2 regions of the Acetomicrobium sp. S15 genome follow, and region 2 is predicted to be linked to the other one. Evidence: predicted binding sites of a transcription regulator. Region 2 holds the regulator's gene; the other holds the start of a gene.
The links. Region 2 encodes HrcA, which represses chaperone genes, less so after heat shock. Its sites were predicted from a motif close to TTAGCACTCNNTNNNANNGAGTGCTAA; they were not measured.
Positions count from the first base shown of each region.

Region 1 (7,732 bases), on a different contig from region 2:
CCATGAACTACCTCCTCAAAGCGACTTCAACCACCTGTGAAAGACATTCGGTGCACTCCACGGCTCAAGGCGCATCTGTGTAGCTACAGATCGCCCTACGATAAAACCATCATCGCTCAGGCGAGTCTGGTCTTCTACGTCCCACACTCCCCACCCAGCCCTGTCGGCAACGGATGATGTTTTCGCCGAGATGCCTTCTGGCCAATAGTGGGGGGGACGACCTCTTCTCTTTCTTCATCTGCCAATATTAAACGGGGAAACTGCATCTCCTTTTTTTCGACCTCCCTGCGCCAAAGCAAAAGCTAAAGGCATGTGCAGAGGTTAAACATATCATGTTCCCCATTATAATTCATTTAGTGGGGCAAGGCTTGTTTTGAATAATCTCATGCCGCCGTTGGAAAAATAAAAAAGGGGGGCTTTCCCCCCCTCGTAAAAACGTTCGGTAGGTTTTACGGCCAAATGCCGCGAAATCTCATGGCCGCAACCACACGGCCAATAGCGCGCACGTAAGCCGCTTGGCGCATTGTAATATCCGTCTCTTTCTTAAGTCTCCAAATCTCATGAAAGGCTTGAGTCATCCTTTCGTCAAGCTTTTTGTTGACCTGTTCTTCGGTCCAGTAATCGCCGGTCCTGCCTTGAATCCACTCAAAACAGCTCACAACAACGCCGCCCGCATTGGCCAATACATCAGGGACAACCAGTATACCTTTGTCGGTCAAAACTGCCTCTCCTTCAGGCGTAGTGGGGCCGTTGGCGAGCTCTAACACGACCTTTGCCTTTATCTTACCGGCGTTGGCCTCCGTTATGACGCCCTCAAGGGCCGCCGGGATCAGCACGTCGACGTCCAAGGCAAACAGATCCTCGTTAGAGATGGGCTCGGCATCGGGGAAGCCGGCCACGGTGCCTCTTTTCATGACATGCTCTTTCACGCTGGCGTAATCGAAACCCTTGGGGTTATAAATGCCTCCTTCAACGTCTGCGATTCCCACAACCTTCAAGCCCAGCTCCGAACAAAACATGTGGGCAAAACTTCCCACATTGCCATAACCCTGCAAAGCGCACGTTAAATCCTTACCCCAAAGGCCCATCTCCTTGAGCGTCTCGCGAAGGATATACAACACACCGCCCCTAGATGTAGCTGTACTCCTTCCAAGGGATCCGCCCATCTCTACGGGTTTACCGGTATAAGCGGATGGTTCGCCTCTCCCGATCACCTTTTCATAAGTATCGGTAAACCAAGCCATCACCTGCGGATTCGTATTGACGTCCGGAGCGGGGATATCGTAATCCGTGCCCATAAAGCGGGATATCCCTAAGGCATAAGCCCGAGAGAGCCTCTCAAGCTCCCCACGCGATAGGGCCGAAGGCGTGCAGCGTACGCCGCCCTTGGCGCCACCGTAAGGTAGACCGATTACGGCGCACTTAATGGTCATCCACGCCGACAACGCTACTACCTCGTCCCTCGTTACGTCCGGATGATAGCGAACTCCGCCTTTGTATGGGCCGAGGGCGTTGTTATGATGGCTCCTCCACGCCTTGATCATCTGGACGGAGCCGTCATCCATGCGCAGGGGTATCGTAAGTTCAAGGACTTCCTTAGGTTCCTTGATCATATCCACATACTCGGGCTCGACCTTGAGATACGGAACCGCCTCATCCACCTGCTCCAGGAACGCCTCGTAAGGGCTCTTTGGCATTTCGCATCCTCCTCCTTAGGTGATCTAAACCCAGAGCCTGGCACCCATCTTTACCAAGTATTTTACCATACTAAAAGATATTTAGCAAAATAAACCTCACAAAGACGCGGGTTATAAAAGACAAGAGTCGAGGCACTAAAAAAGGGCCTCATGCGAGGCCCTTTTGTTTGACTCTTTGAGTTTAATACTCCGGCATCTCAGGGACGGGAGTGCGCTCTTTCTTCTCGGGCTTATCCGCCACGAGTGCCTCGGTCGTCAAGACCATGGCAGCGATGGAGCCGGCGTTCTGGAGTGCGCTCCTCGTAACCTTCAATGGGTCGATGATCCCCGCCTGCACCATGTCTACGTATTCGCCCGTAGCGGCATTGAGGCCATGGCCTTTGGGAAGGCTTTTGACCTTCTCCACGACCACATCTCCCTGGAAGCCGGCGTTCTCGGCTATGAGGTGGAGAGGTTCAGACATGGCCCTCTGCACGATTTGAGCCCCGATCTTCTCGTCGCTCTCGAGGGTCTCGATGAACTTATCCAGCGCAGGTAGGGCATTGAGCAGGGCCACACCGCCACCAGCTACGATCCCCTCTTCCACGGCCGCCCTTGTGGCAGAGAGCGCGTCTTCTATACGGTGCTTGAGCTCTTTCTGCTCCGTCTCGGTAGCGGCACCCACCTGAATGACCGCCACCCCGCCGACCAACTTGGCCAACCGCTCCTGGAGCTTTTCCTTGTCGTACTCAGACGTGGATTCCTCGAGCTCGGCGCGAATCTGAGCGGCACGCTTGCGGATGGCCTCGGGATCGCCAGCGCCCTCTACTATGGTGGTCTCCTCCTTGGTCACGCGCACCTTTTTGGCGCGGCCAAGCATCGAGAGGTCAGCGTTCTCGAGCTTTATGCCGAGCTCCTCGCTTATAACCTGGCCACCCGTCACAATGGCGATGTCTTGTAACATGGCCTTTCTGCGCTCGCCGAAGCCGGGAGCTTTCACCGCGACGCACTGGAGTATGCCGCGCAGTTTGTTCACCACCAGCGTGGCGAGGGCTTCGCCCTCAACGTCTTCCGCTATGATGAGCAAGGGCTTGCCCGTCTGCACAGCTTTCTCCAAGATGGGAAGGAGATCCTTTACATTGCTGATCTTGCCGTCATTGATGAGGATGTATGCATCTTCGAGGACGGCCTCCATGCGCTCTGGGTCGGTTATCATGTAAGGGCTGATGTAACCCTTATCGAACTGCAACCCCTCCACCATCTCCAACGTGGTGCCTACGCTTTGGCTGTCCTCGACAGTGATGACGCCCTCCTCTCCTACCTTCTCCATGGCTTCGGCTATGAGTTCGCCTATGGCCTTGTCGTTGGCGGAGATAGCGGCTACCTGAGCGATCTTGTTTCTGTCCTTGACCGGGATCGACATCTTCTTGAGCTCGTCCACGACCACGTCAATGGCCTTCTCGATCCCCCGGCGCATCACCATGCCGTTGGCGCCGGCTGCAACGTTTTTCATGCCCTCGCGAACCATTATGCGAGCGAGCACTGTAGCGGTAGTAGTGCCGTCACCAGCAACATCGTTGGTCTTGGAGGCGACTTCTTTCAGGAGCTGGGCGCCCATATTCTCAAAGGGATCTTCGAGCTCTATCTCCTTGGCGATGGTGACGCCATCGTTCGTGATGGTAGGCGAGCCAAACTTCTTCTCCAATACCACGTTCCGACCCTTCGGGCCGAGCGTCACACCCACAGTGCTGGCCACCTTATCCATTCCTCGCTCTAAAGCTCGGCGTGCATCTTCATCGAACATGAGAATTTTAGCCATTCTCGTACACCCTCCTTTTTGTAATCTTGCGCTATCGCTCAACTACAGCGAGCACGTCGCGCTCGCTGAGAATAAGATATTCTTCTCCGTCGATCTTGATCTCCGTACCGGCGTACTTGCTGAAGATTACGCGGTCTCCGACCTTAACTTCAAGTGGAAGCTTTTGGCCGTTATCGAGGACACGACCGCTTCCTACGCTTATGACCTCTCCCTCTTGCGGCTTCTCTTTGGCCGTATCGGGAAGCACGATACCTCCCTTCGTCTTCTCCTCCTGCGTGAGAACTTTGACCACTACTCGATCGCCGAGCGGTTTCACCTTCATGTTCGAATCCCTCCTAATCGAAAATTGTGTTAGCACTCAATATGAAGGAGTGCTAATCAAGCCATGAATAAGGATAGCGATAAGCGCCAATATATTCAACATCCAATAATCGTGGTTAATGGCGTTTATTCAAGGATAATGGCCATAATGGTATTCATTCTTATGAAAGCGCTGTTTTTCGCCGTTTTTCTCTCGTTTTCTTTGAATTACTCGGCGAGCACCAAGGAAGGATCGGGAGAAAAGGAGATGTCAGACCGCAAGCCGCGCGCGTAGGCATCGTAACCGGCCGCAGCGATCATTGCAGCATTATCCGTGCAGAGTTCTCGAGGGGGAATATACACCTCCCATGCATCTTGAGACGCCACAGCTTCTCTGAGGGCGCTGTTCGCCGCCACCCCTCCCGATATAGCTACCCTCTCGACGCCCGTCATCTCCACAGACAGGCGCATTTTGGACATCAGCGCCTCCACGGCAGCGCGCTGAAATGAGGCGCATATATCAGCTACTGGGATGGGAGCACCCTCCTGCTCCAAGCGGCGCACAGCCCAAAGGACCGCCGTCTTCAGGCCGCTGAAGCTGAACTCCACATTTCTGGTGTGCCCGAGCGGTACCGGGAATGTAAATGCCTTCGGGTCACCCTCCTTGGCCAGGCGATCTATCGCCGGCCCTCCTGGATACCCCAAACCCAAGAGCTTAGCTACCTTGTCGTAGGCCTCGCCAGCAGCATCATCGCGCGTCTTCCCCAAGAGCAAATAGTCGCCGAAAGACCGCACCAGGATGACCTCGGTATGGCCACCCGAAACGATCAGGCACAAAAACGGAGGCTCTAAAGAGGGATGAGACAATACATTGGCGAATATATGCCCCTCCAGGTGGTTTACGGCGATCAACGGAGCTTCCCAGGTCTGAGCGAGGGCCTTAGCCGTCATCGCGCCCACCAGTAGCGACCCCATGAGACCAGGACCTCTCGTCACGGCGACGAGGTCAATGTCGCGATGAGGGTTTGAGACTCCGCCGTCCGATAAAACTTTGCGAAGGAGAGAAATTATCACCTCCTGATGCTTGCGAGAGGCCAGTTCAGGCAATACCCCGCCATAAGGAGCGTGTAAATCCACTTGGCTGGACACCACAGAAGAGAGCACCTCCCTCGGCCCTGAAAGTACGGCCAGGGAGGTGTCATCGCACGATGTCTCGATGCCTAAAGTCAAAAAGGAGGCATCACTCACGCTGCACACCCACTGCAACCGGAGCAATTCCCGCCGCAGTTCGCCTTCTTTCTAATGGGTCTTCCCTCGAGGTGAAAGAGCACCTTGCCGCGGCAGAAGGGACAGCGGTTTACGGGATCTTCCACCTCGAATTCCCTACTGCAAGCAACGCAGCGATATTTATGCATCACGCTTCACCTCCCCTTCGGGACGCGAAAGGTAGCCTTGTCTTCTCCATACGAGATGATTATCTCCTGGCCGGGTTTCAGCTTTAGACCTGGGACACGAAAGGAAAGGCTACCCTCAAAGCGGCTCGGCAGATCTCCCTTCGGGACATACGCCGGCTTTGTGAGGATGTCCTCCTCCTTTAGCGCGTAATCGGCGACAGAAATCTTCATCGGGTCGAACGTCCACGGATTATATGTCTCGATGCGCAGCACAAAGAGGACACCCCTTTTTAGCTCTTCGCTCGCGAAATCCTTGGCATGCCAACGCAGCCAGTCGGGAAACTCGCTCGGGGTCCTCAGCGCTTCAACAAGGGCAGCGTCCACGTATATGAAATCGAGCCTCGCCTGAGCGCCTATGACGAGGCCGTCCAACTGCTTCCCTTCTGCTCGTATGGAGACCATCCTTTCCTGGATCAATGCCTCTTCATCCGCTATTGCCGCCGAAGCGAACGAACACAGCAAAATCGCGATGATAACCCCTATTTTATTCATCCCTTTTCACCCTCGCTTTATCCCGCCTTATCGCTTCTGCCACCCATCCCCACTCCGCACACTTGAGGCGCCGCACAGTTATTATATAACTTGCAGCACCGACGGCGAAGGCGCCGCACATCCAAAGGGCCCGCAAGGGCAATCCAGCACCCAAGGGATAGGGTATGAAAAACTTATAGAACATCGAAGCTCCACCCGTAGCCGCCAAACTCAAAGCGAGCCTCGACACCCACGGTATATCGAAAAGCCCGATCGGCCTGCCGAGTGAGGTGCGCAAGAACTGCCCACCGACGAGAGACGCAGACGTGAAGGCGATAGCACTGGATAGCGCAAGCCCCCTGTATGAGAGGAATCGCATGAGGACCACGCTACAGGCGAGGTTGGCCAAAACGCTCGTAACTACTACGAAAAACGCAGCCTTGGGGAAGCGACGAGCGTAAAGCGCCCTCAATGTAACGTTGTTGCAGGCCATGCCAGGAAGTCCAAGGGCATAAAAGAAGAGGGCACCGCTCGTAGCGCGCCAGGCCCAGTCGCCGAAGGCGCCACGGTAGAACAACAGATGAACTGCCTCGCTCGCATACAAGAGAGTGCATAAGGTTATAGGTGAAACAATGAAGAGCGTGAAGCGCAGGGCATCTCGCCCTATGTCGGCAAAGGCAACTTCGTCCTCGAGGGCAGCCCTGGAAAAGAGGGGAAGCACAGCCTGAGAGACGGCTATAACGAAAAGGCCGAGGGGAAGCTGAATAAGGCGATCCGCATAGTTGAGCACGGAAATGGCCCCATCCTCCAAAAAGGATCCGAGGATGCGGTTTATGATGGGGTGAAACTGGTTCAAGGAAAGCCCAGCGGCATAAGGGAAAAACAGGCGAACCATACGCCAGAGCTCCGGATCCCTTCCGGGCATGGCTGGAATGAGCATCAAACCTTTGCCCGCGCACCACGCCCACTGCAGGCCCATCTGAAAACATCCGCCCAACAAAACCGCAACGGCAGGGGCCCATATTCCCATTTTCCAATATAATAACGATATGGCCACTATATAAACCAAGTTGGCCACTGCAGGGGCTATAGCGGGCACCAAGAAGCTCTCCATGCTGTTGAGCGCTCCCATGGCCAAGGCAGCGAGGGAAACCAATATTAAATAGGGCATGAGAAGGCGAGTCAAGTTCGTCGCCAAGACGGCATCCTGCCCCTTAAAGCCGGGGGCTATAAGAAAGACCAGGTAAGGCGCGAAGATTATGCCCGCTGTGACGAAGAGCGCTCCCATCGCCAGAAGGAGCGTTACGGCTTCTTTCGCAAGCCTCTCGGCGCGATCGAGGCCGTCTCTCGCCAAGGCTTGAGAGAAGACGGGGACGAAGGTGGCAGAGAGCGCCCCCTCCGCCAAGAGCTGTCGGGAAAGGTTTGCCAACGTATAGGCCACATAGAAGGCATCGAGCTCCCGTGTGGCGCCAAAAAACGCTGCCGTGAGGATCTCCCTTAACATGCCGAGGATACGGCTCGCAAGTGTTCCAGCCGTCATTCGCAGCGAATGACGCACCATTTTGGAGACAAAAAGGTCAGGAGAGGAATGCGAAGATGGAGAATGGGTTTTCGTCATTTGAAGTACACCTCTGGGGGTTGGGCAACAGACTGAGGGGAGACGATGGCGTCGGCGTCTGCATAGCAGAATCGCTCATACCTATAGCACCACCGTGGATGCGTGTAGTGGTTTGCGAAACGGTGCCCGAAAACTTCACACCGTGGCTTTTGCGCGACCGTCCCAAAGAGCTCGTCGTAGTAGATGCGGCGAACATGGGCCTCAAAGCCGGCAGCGTAAGACGCCTTACGCTCGACGACCTCGCAGAAGCCGTTTTTGAAACTCACGGAATAACCCTGCCTCTCATATTGGGGCCTCACTTGGAGTGGTTAACGGTGACGGCGATAGGCATACAACCCGAACAACTCTCACCGTCTCTCGACCTATCTCCAGCCGTGCGCCGTGCAGCTTCTGC
Region 1 is NZ_JADEVE010000076.1:26,415-34,146, reverse strand. It holds gene EZM41_RS01860 (M20 metallopeptidase family protein) at 1-4, opposite strand, end outside; gene EZM41_RS14140 (hypothetical protein) at 16-147, opposite strand; gene EZM41_RS01855 (Glu/Leu/Phe/Val family dehydrogenase) at 450-1,697, opposite strand; gene groL (chaperonin GroEL) at 1,879-3,495, opposite strand; gene groES (co-chaperone GroES) at 3,527-3,817, opposite strand; gene tsaD (tRNA (adenosine(37)-N6)-threonylcarbamoyltransferase complex transferase subunit TsaD) at 4,024-5,043, opposite strand; gene EZM41_RS01835 (hypothetical protein) at 5,040-5,210, opposite strand; gene EZM41_RS01830 (hypothetical protein) at 5,217-5,741, opposite strand; gene murJ (murein biosynthesis integral membrane protein MurJ) at 5,734-7,338, opposite strand; gene EZM41_RS01820 (hydrogenase maturation protease) at 7,317-7,732, shown strand, end outside.
Region 1: groES (co-chaperone GroES) is a predicted target of HrcA. The motif match lies at 3,847-3,873, and genes of this name have one in related genera.

Region 2 (7,732 bases):
CCTCTCCGCTGTCCATGCTTCCACCCCTCCATAAAAGGAAAGGGGGCAAAGCCCCCTCACGAAGCGAACCAACCTTTCAATTTATCCAAAAGGCCCGTCGCCTTGACCGGAACGTGCATCTCTTGGGCTAGGGCCTCTATAAGCGCCCTCTGCCGCTCGGAGAGATCCCGTGGGACATCGACCATGACGCGGACTATAAGGTCTCCACGCCCGAGGCTACCAAGGCGAGGCATTCCCTTGCCCTTTAGGCGTATTGAAGTGCCCGATTGGGTCCCAGGCGCTATCTCGAGCGTCTCCTCGCCGTCGAGGGTCGAGACCTCGACGCTGCCGCCCAGGGCTGCTATGGGAAACGGGACGTAGATGTCCGTATAGAGGTCGTCTCCTTTCCTCACCAGGCGAGGGTGCTCCAAGACGTGGATGACGAGGTAAAGGTCACCGGGCGGCCCGCCGTTCGTTCCGGCTTCGCCCTCGCCCTGGATGCGCAACCTCGTGCCCGTGTTAACGCCTGGCGGGATTTTCACCTCCACGCGATGACGTGCTCGAGAGCGCCCCTGCCCCCCGCAGGACTTGCACGGATGAGATATAGCCTGGCCGCGCCCCCTGCACGTGGGACAGGTCGTGACGGAGACGAAATCGCCGAAGGCGGTTCGCCTGTGGCTTTCCACCTGGCCATGACCCTTGCACGTGGGGCAAACCCTGGGCTCCGAACCAGGTTCCGCGCCGGTGCCGCCGCAGCGCTTGCACGTCTCCCACCTCGGTATATAAACCTCTTTTACCGCTCCGCGGGCCGCCTCCTCAAGCGTAACGGACATCGGCATCTCGATGTCGTCTCCGCGCTGCGGGACCGGACGCCCCCTCCTCGTCGACCTCCGGGAATCGCCAAAAAAACTATCGAAGAAATCCCCGAAGATGTCACCGAAGTCGAAACCGCCGAAGTCGGCGTAAGGCCCGCCGCCCCACTGAGGAGGCGTCTCGCCCACCGTGCCGAACTGGTCATACTGGGCACGCTTCTGCGGGTCGCTCAAGACTTCATAGGCTTCGTTTATGAGCTTGAAACGTTCCTCCGCCTCCCGGTTCCCTGGGTTGGCGTCGGGATGATATTTGCGCACCAGCTTCCTGTAAGCCCTCTTTATCTCGTCCTGAGAGGCATTCTTAGGCACGCCCAATATTTCGTAATAATCCTTCGCTCCAGGTCCGGGCACGGAAGATCACCTCAACTTCTAAACTTTGCCTTGATCCCTGAACTCGGCGTCCACCGTCGGGCCCTCGTTAGGAGCGCCTCCCGGCGCCTGGGCCGAGTCGGCAGCGCCACCTCCTGCCTGCTGCGCCTGAGCCTGCGCGTACAGCCTTGACGAGAGCTCATGCAATCTGGACGTGAGCTTCTCGCAGGAGGACTTTATAGCCTGGACATCCTCTCCCTTGGCGACATTGCGAAGCGATTCGATCTCTTGCTCCACCTGAACCTTTTCGCTCGCCGTGACTTTGTCGCCGAGATCTTTAAGGAGCTTTTCGGTATTATATATCAACGAGTCGGCCTCGTTGCGCGCATCGGCCAGCTCCTTCCTGCGCCTGTCGGCCTCTTCGTTAGCTTCTGCCTCTTTCCGCATCCGCTCTATTTCGGCCTCGGATAGGCGGGACGAATGAATCGTCACGTGCTGGCTCCTGCCCGTGGCCTTGTCCTTGGCCGTCACGTTCAATATGCCGTTCACGTCGATATTGAAGGTGACTTCGATCTGAGGCACTCCCCTCGGTGCGGGCGGTATGCCGTCTAAAACAAAGCGCCCGAGCGTAACGTTATCTGCGGCCATAGGACGCTCTCCCTGAAGGACGTGAATTTCGACCTGCGTCTGGTTGTCGGCTGCAGTGGTAAATACTTGCGACTTAGAGACAGGGATAGCCGTGTTACGCTCTATGATCTTGGTGAACACGCCGCCCAAGGTTTCGACGCCGAGTGAAAGCGGTGTCACGTCGACGAGCACGATGTCCTTATGTTCGCCGGCCAGGATGGCCGCCTGTATGGCTGCGCCGACGGCTACGCACTCATCCGGGTTGACGCCCTTCGTCGGCTCTTTGCCTAAGAGCTCTCTGATCTTGCGCTGGACCATCGGCATGCGCGTAGCTCCGCCAACCAAGAGGATTTTATCTACCTCGTTAGGCGTAAGGCCTGCGTCGGATAAAGCCCTCTGCACCGGCCCCACTACTCGCTCGAGCAAATCGGCCGTCATTTCCTCGAACTTCGCCCGTGTCAAGGTCAATTCGAGGTGCTTAGGCCCTGTGTTGGTAGCCGTGATGAAGGGCAGCGATATCGTGGTCTCAGGCATGGACGAAAGTTCAATCTTAGCCTTCTCTGCAGCCTCGCGCAGGCGCTGGAGTGCCATTCTGTCCTGGCTCAGGTCCACGCCCTCGCGCTTTTTGAACTCGGCTATCATCCAATCTACAATGCGCTGATCCCAGTCGTCGCCTCCTAAATGGTTATCTCCGGAGGTCGCCAGGACCTCGAAGACCCCTTCGCCCACGTCCAGGATAGAAACGTCGAAGGTGCCTCCGCCGAGGTCGAAGACGAGGATCTTGTGCTCTCCTTCCTTGTTGACGCCATAGGCCAAACACGCCGCCGTCGGCTCGTTGATGATGCGCACCACCTCTAACCCAGCTATCTCACCCGCGTCCTTCGTGGCCTGGCGCTGAGCGTCGGTGAAATAGGCAGGCGTGGTGATTACCGCCTTCGTCACGGGTTCGCCCAGGTATTCCTCGGCATCGTGCTTCAATTTCTGGAGTATCATAGCCGAGATCTCCTGAGGAGTATAAGCCTTGCCATCTATCACCACTTTATAGTCGCTGCCCATCTTGCGCTTGATGGACATAATCGTTCGCTCAGGGTTGATGATGGCCTGGCGCTTGGCGAGCTGTCCGACCAGCCTTTCCCCCTCCTTCGTAAAGGCCACGACAGAAGGGGTGAGACGGCTGCCCTCGGCGTTCGGTATGACAGTGATGTTGTCTCCTTCTTTAACAGCTACGACGCTGTTTGTAGTTCCCAAGTCTATGCCTATTATCTTGCTCATATAGATCACCCTCCTACGGTTTGGCGAAATATCTCGCTACCTTGACCTTAGCGGTCCTCAAGACTTTGCCGCCAAAGGTAAAACCTCTTTCTATCTCCTCCAGGATCTCGCCGTCGCGCTCTGCATCATCGGTCACGACGACGCCTACAGCTTCATGGAGGGCTGGATCAAAACGCTGCCCGACCGTCGGTATCGGCTGCAGGCCCGCTTCGTTTAAGCTCTGGAGGAGTTGTTTATAGATCATGGAGATACCCTTTGCCATGGGCGAGTCATCCAATTCGCCCAGGTGCATCAGGGCGCGCTCCAGGTTATCGAGAACCGGCAACAATTGTATCAGTATATCCTCAGCGCCTCGCTGGCGCTCCCTCTTGATCTCCCTTTCGGCTCGCTGGCGGTAGTTGTAGAAATCCGCCTTTATGCGACTCGCTTCGTCGAGCAAAGCCGCATAAGATGAACGCGCCTCTTCAACTTCTTCTTTCAACTTGTCTCGCTCCTGCATAGTCTCTTCGAGTTCTTTCTTTAACTCCTCCTTGGTAGGCGCCCTGCCCTTCTTCGGCCTGGATGACCCTTCCGGTGCCGAAGAAGGCTGAGTCTGCTCTTCCAAGGGTTTATCGACTCTATCCTCCAACACGTCTATCCCCTCCGCATTTACATGTGATCCTCCCTGAGATCCTTGGATATCGCCTCCAACGTAGCGATGGAGCCTTCATAGTCCATCCTCAGCGGCCCTATGAGGCCCAAAATCATCCTGCATCCCGCAGCGTCCACCACATTGAAGAGTAAAGAGTAATCGCGCATTTCCTCGATGGCATTTTCCTCTCCTATGATGACGTGGAGCCCTTCCTTCAAGGAGTAGCTCTCCAAAAGGCGCAGCAATGACTCCTCCTCCTCTAAAAGGGCGAGGATGGCGCTGATGCGGCTCACATCCTGGAAATCGGGGAGTTTCAGTATCTCGCTCGCCCCGCGCGCAAAGAAGTGATAGTTTTGGCGCAGAGCCATGGCGTCCAGCTCGTCGATGGCGGCGAGGCAGGCGTTGAGATAGTCCTCTAATTCTCCCCTGATCTGTCGATACAAAGCGGCGCGCACCTCGCTCCACGGCCGAGTTGCTATCAACTCGTTGACCTTCCTCGCGGCGGCGTCGAGCTTATCCTGCGAAATATCGCCAGGCACGGCAATGACGCGATGGTGCACCAAGCCGCCCTCGAGGACGACCAAAACCATCACGTGTCCGCTGTCGAGTCGGACGAAATCCACCCGCCTCGGCTGCATGTTCCCCGAGGCGCCGATGGCCGCTACCGAGAAGCACCGCGTTGTCCTGCTCATCAGCGTCGAGACATAAGAGAGGAGCTCCTCCGTATTCCTGCGGCGCTTCTTGATCTCTCTTAGCCATCGTTCCAAACCCTGCGGCGGCGCAGGTTTTCTCTGCAGTATGGCATCCACGTAAAGCCGATAGGCCTTGGATGTCGGAACGCGACCGGCAGAGGTATGAGGCTGCCATAAATACCCCATCTCCTCCAAGTCGGCCATCTCGTTGCGTATGGTGGCCGGGCTCTCGCCCGTAAGGTAACGCTTAGAAATCGCCCTCGAGCCGACCGGTTCGCCCGTCGTTATGTATTCGTAAACAACCGCAAGGATGATCTCAAGTTGCCTCTCGGTGACCATATCCGCACCTCCAAAGGCTCTATTAGCACTCTCATAAGAGAAGTGCTAAGACACCCTTAAGCCAAAAATAGGTTACCAATATAGATGCCGATTGTCAAGACTGGTCAAATTTCTCTGGCACTCTCGGGCCCGAAAAGTGCGGCACGGCTTCCCGTTTATCCCTTCCGCGGTAAAATGATATAAAGGAATGGTATAAGAAAAGACACCACAGACACATCCTCGAAAGGAGAAACGGAGCAAATGGAGGCTATGACTACGGCCATAATCGTGCGGCACGGCGAGTGTCCGGGCAATAGGGAGGGGCTCTTTCGCGGCAGAAAGGATTTTCCGCTGAACGAAAACGGCGTAAAGCAGGCACAGGCGCTCGCTACGGCGATATCGAAGCGCTGGGGCATCTCCACCGTATACTCCGGCCCCTTGAGCAGAGCCACGGAGACGGCCCGCATCGTCGCCGAACGCTGCAACGCCCCTTTTTATCCCGACGAAAGCTTCAACAACATAAACCTGGGCCCCTGGGAGGGGCGCCCGAAAGTCGAGGTGGAAAAGGAATTTCCAAAGGAGTGGCAGACGTGGCTCTTGAGCCCCGAAGACCTCCGCCTCCCCGGGGCCGAGAGCCTCGGCGACGTGCAAAGGAGGGCTTTCGAAGGGCTCGAGGCGCTGATCCGAAGACATAGGGGAGAGTCCTTCGTCGTCGTGAGCCATAGAGCGGTCATAAAGCCGATGATCGCGGCATGCCTGAAGATATCGCCGCCCTATTTCTGGAGAGTCCACGTGGATACGGCCTCCTACAGTACGCTCGTATACGAAGAAGCGCGCGGCTACTGCCTCACTCAGCTCAACGAGACCAATCACCTGGAAAGCTTCATCCAGGAGTGGGTTTAACGGGGGCGCCGAAACTATGGCCATCTGCTATTTCGACTTTACAGACTCCGAAGAACTGGCCAGGGCCGTCGAAAAGCTCGGTGCAGACCCACGGTCTTTCCCTTTTTTCGCGAATAAGGGAAAGACGTTGGCGCTATTTTTGCCGGCTGTCGAGTCCAGAGCCGCGAACGCCTTGAAGCAGGAAATGCTGTCGCTGGGAGGAGACGCCGCGGTGCATAAGCGCTGCATCGAATGCAAGGTGGAGGCTTCGGACGTGATCCTCCTCGGCACGCCCAAACAGCTAAAAGGCCTCGTGCAGAAGCTTTCCGCCATGCCGTATTGGGGGCTCGAAGAGGTGCGCAAAGGGCTATCCGCAGCTATAGAGGGGCTTTCACGCAAAAGATGGGAGCTCGAGCTTCCGAGGGGCAGAAGACTCGAGCTCGGAAACAGGACGCTCATAATGGGCATCATAAATGTCACCAGCGACTCCTTCTACGCCGCAAGCCGCATCGATTTAAGCAAGTGCGCGAATAGAGCCGTCGCCATGGTAGAAGAAGGAGCGGCGATCGTAGACGTGGGGGCAGAATCGACGCGCCCAGGCTCTTCCTTTCTGTCTTTAGACGAAGAAATGGGGCGGCTCATCCCAGCCATAAGGGCAATCAGGGATGCCCTGCCCGACGTGGTGATATCTGCAGACACGTACAAAGCGCAAGTGGCCGAAGCCGCCGTAGAAGCCGGCGCAGATATGATAAACGACATATCGGGGCTGGGTTTCGATCCCGATATGCCATCGACTATAGCGAAACTGGGCGTTCCACTCATACTCATGCACATAAAGGGAACGCCACAGGACATGCAGCGAGATCCCTATTATGAAAACGTAACGACCGAAGTCGCCGCCTACTTCGAAGAGCGACTCGCACTGGCCGAGCGTTGTGGGATAAAGAGGTCACAAATCATCTTGGACCCAGGGATAGGTTTCGGCAAGCGCCTCGTCGACAACGAAGTTATACTGAAGCATATAGAGGCCTTCCGCACCTTCGGATTGCCCATACTTATTGGACATTCGAGGAAGAGCTTCATAGGCCAAATCCTGAACCGGCCGGACCCCGAGGAACGCTTATTTGGCACGATCGCTGTAAGCAGCTTGTGCGCCTGGAAGGGCGTAGATATCTTGAGGGTCCACGACGTGAAAGCAAACGCGGAAATCCTAAAAGTAATAGAAGCGATAAAGGGGGCGCCGTTATGAGGGTTGCAGCCATAGGACTCGGAAGCAACGTGGGAGACAGGCTCGGCGCGCTCAGACGCGCCTTGTCCCTCCTGAAGAGAAAGGGCGTGGAGATCCTCAGAAAAAGCGACGTCTTCGAGACCCCCCCTGTCGGCCTGACCGAACAACCGAGATTTCTAAACGCCTGCGTATTGGTCAAGACATCCATGGACCCACAGCTCTTGTTGGCGCAACTGAAGGAGATGGAAGTGGCCATAGGGCGACAGGATAGAGGGCCTTGGGGGCCGCGGGAGATCGACCTCGACATACTCTACATCGACGATCTTGCGATACGCGATGGAGAATTGGAAATACCGCACCCGAGGATGCACGAGAGGGCATTTGTACTCTTGCCGCTATCCCAAATTGCCCCCAATTGGAGGCATCCGATCTTGGGCAAAACCGTCGAAGAGTTATTAACGGAGGTCTCATTAAGCGGCATAATATACATAACAACTCTTTAGCTCGTCTCAAAGTTAGCCCGAAAACGCTGGAGGTGACAAGATGGCACAGGTTCAGCCCAGCAATATCCTTAAAGGGCCCTTTTGGCCCGAAAGGGTAAGGGTAATTTCAGCCACATCTATAGGCAGAAACCAAATGAGGATCGAAGCTGTAGGACTTAAAACTCAGCGCTTTTATAACCCGCTGCTTTCCGAAGAAGATGTAAGGCTCATCGAAATCTTAAAAGAGGGACCCTTCGCTTTCTCATCCGACGGAGAGTCCCTCTTCCTTTACCTCGAATCCCACCGCATAAGAAACGCCTTTCAGTTCGGCGCGTGAGCCAAGTCCAAAAAACCCTTTAAAAGTTCATTTAATGTGGCTATCAAAGATCTCTTTGAATTGCCCTGTTTTAAGAGCGGTATGGAGCCACAGATCTACCCAC
Region 2 is NZ_JADEVE010000191.1:1,070-8,801, reverse strand. It holds gene EZM41_RS05555 (50S ribosomal protein L11 methyltransferase) at 1-16, opposite strand, end outside; gene dnaJ (molecular chaperone DnaJ) at 57-1,202, opposite strand; gene dnaK (molecular chaperone DnaK) at 1,221-3,059, opposite strand; gene EZM41_RS05540 (nucleotide exchange factor GrpE) at 3,073-3,690, opposite strand; gene hrcA (heat-inducible transcriptional repressor HrcA) at 3,708-4,721, opposite strand; gene EZM41_RS05530 (histidine phosphatase family protein) at 4,962-5,603, shown strand; gene folP (dihydropteroate synthase) at 5,620-6,831, shown strand; gene folK (2-amino-4-hydroxy-6-hydroxymethyldihydropteridine diphosphokinase) at 6,828-7,313, shown strand; gene EZM41_RS05515 (hypothetical protein) at 7,354-7,629, shown strand; gene EZM41_RS05510 (transporter substrate-binding domain-containing protein) at 7,657-7,732, opposite strand, start outside.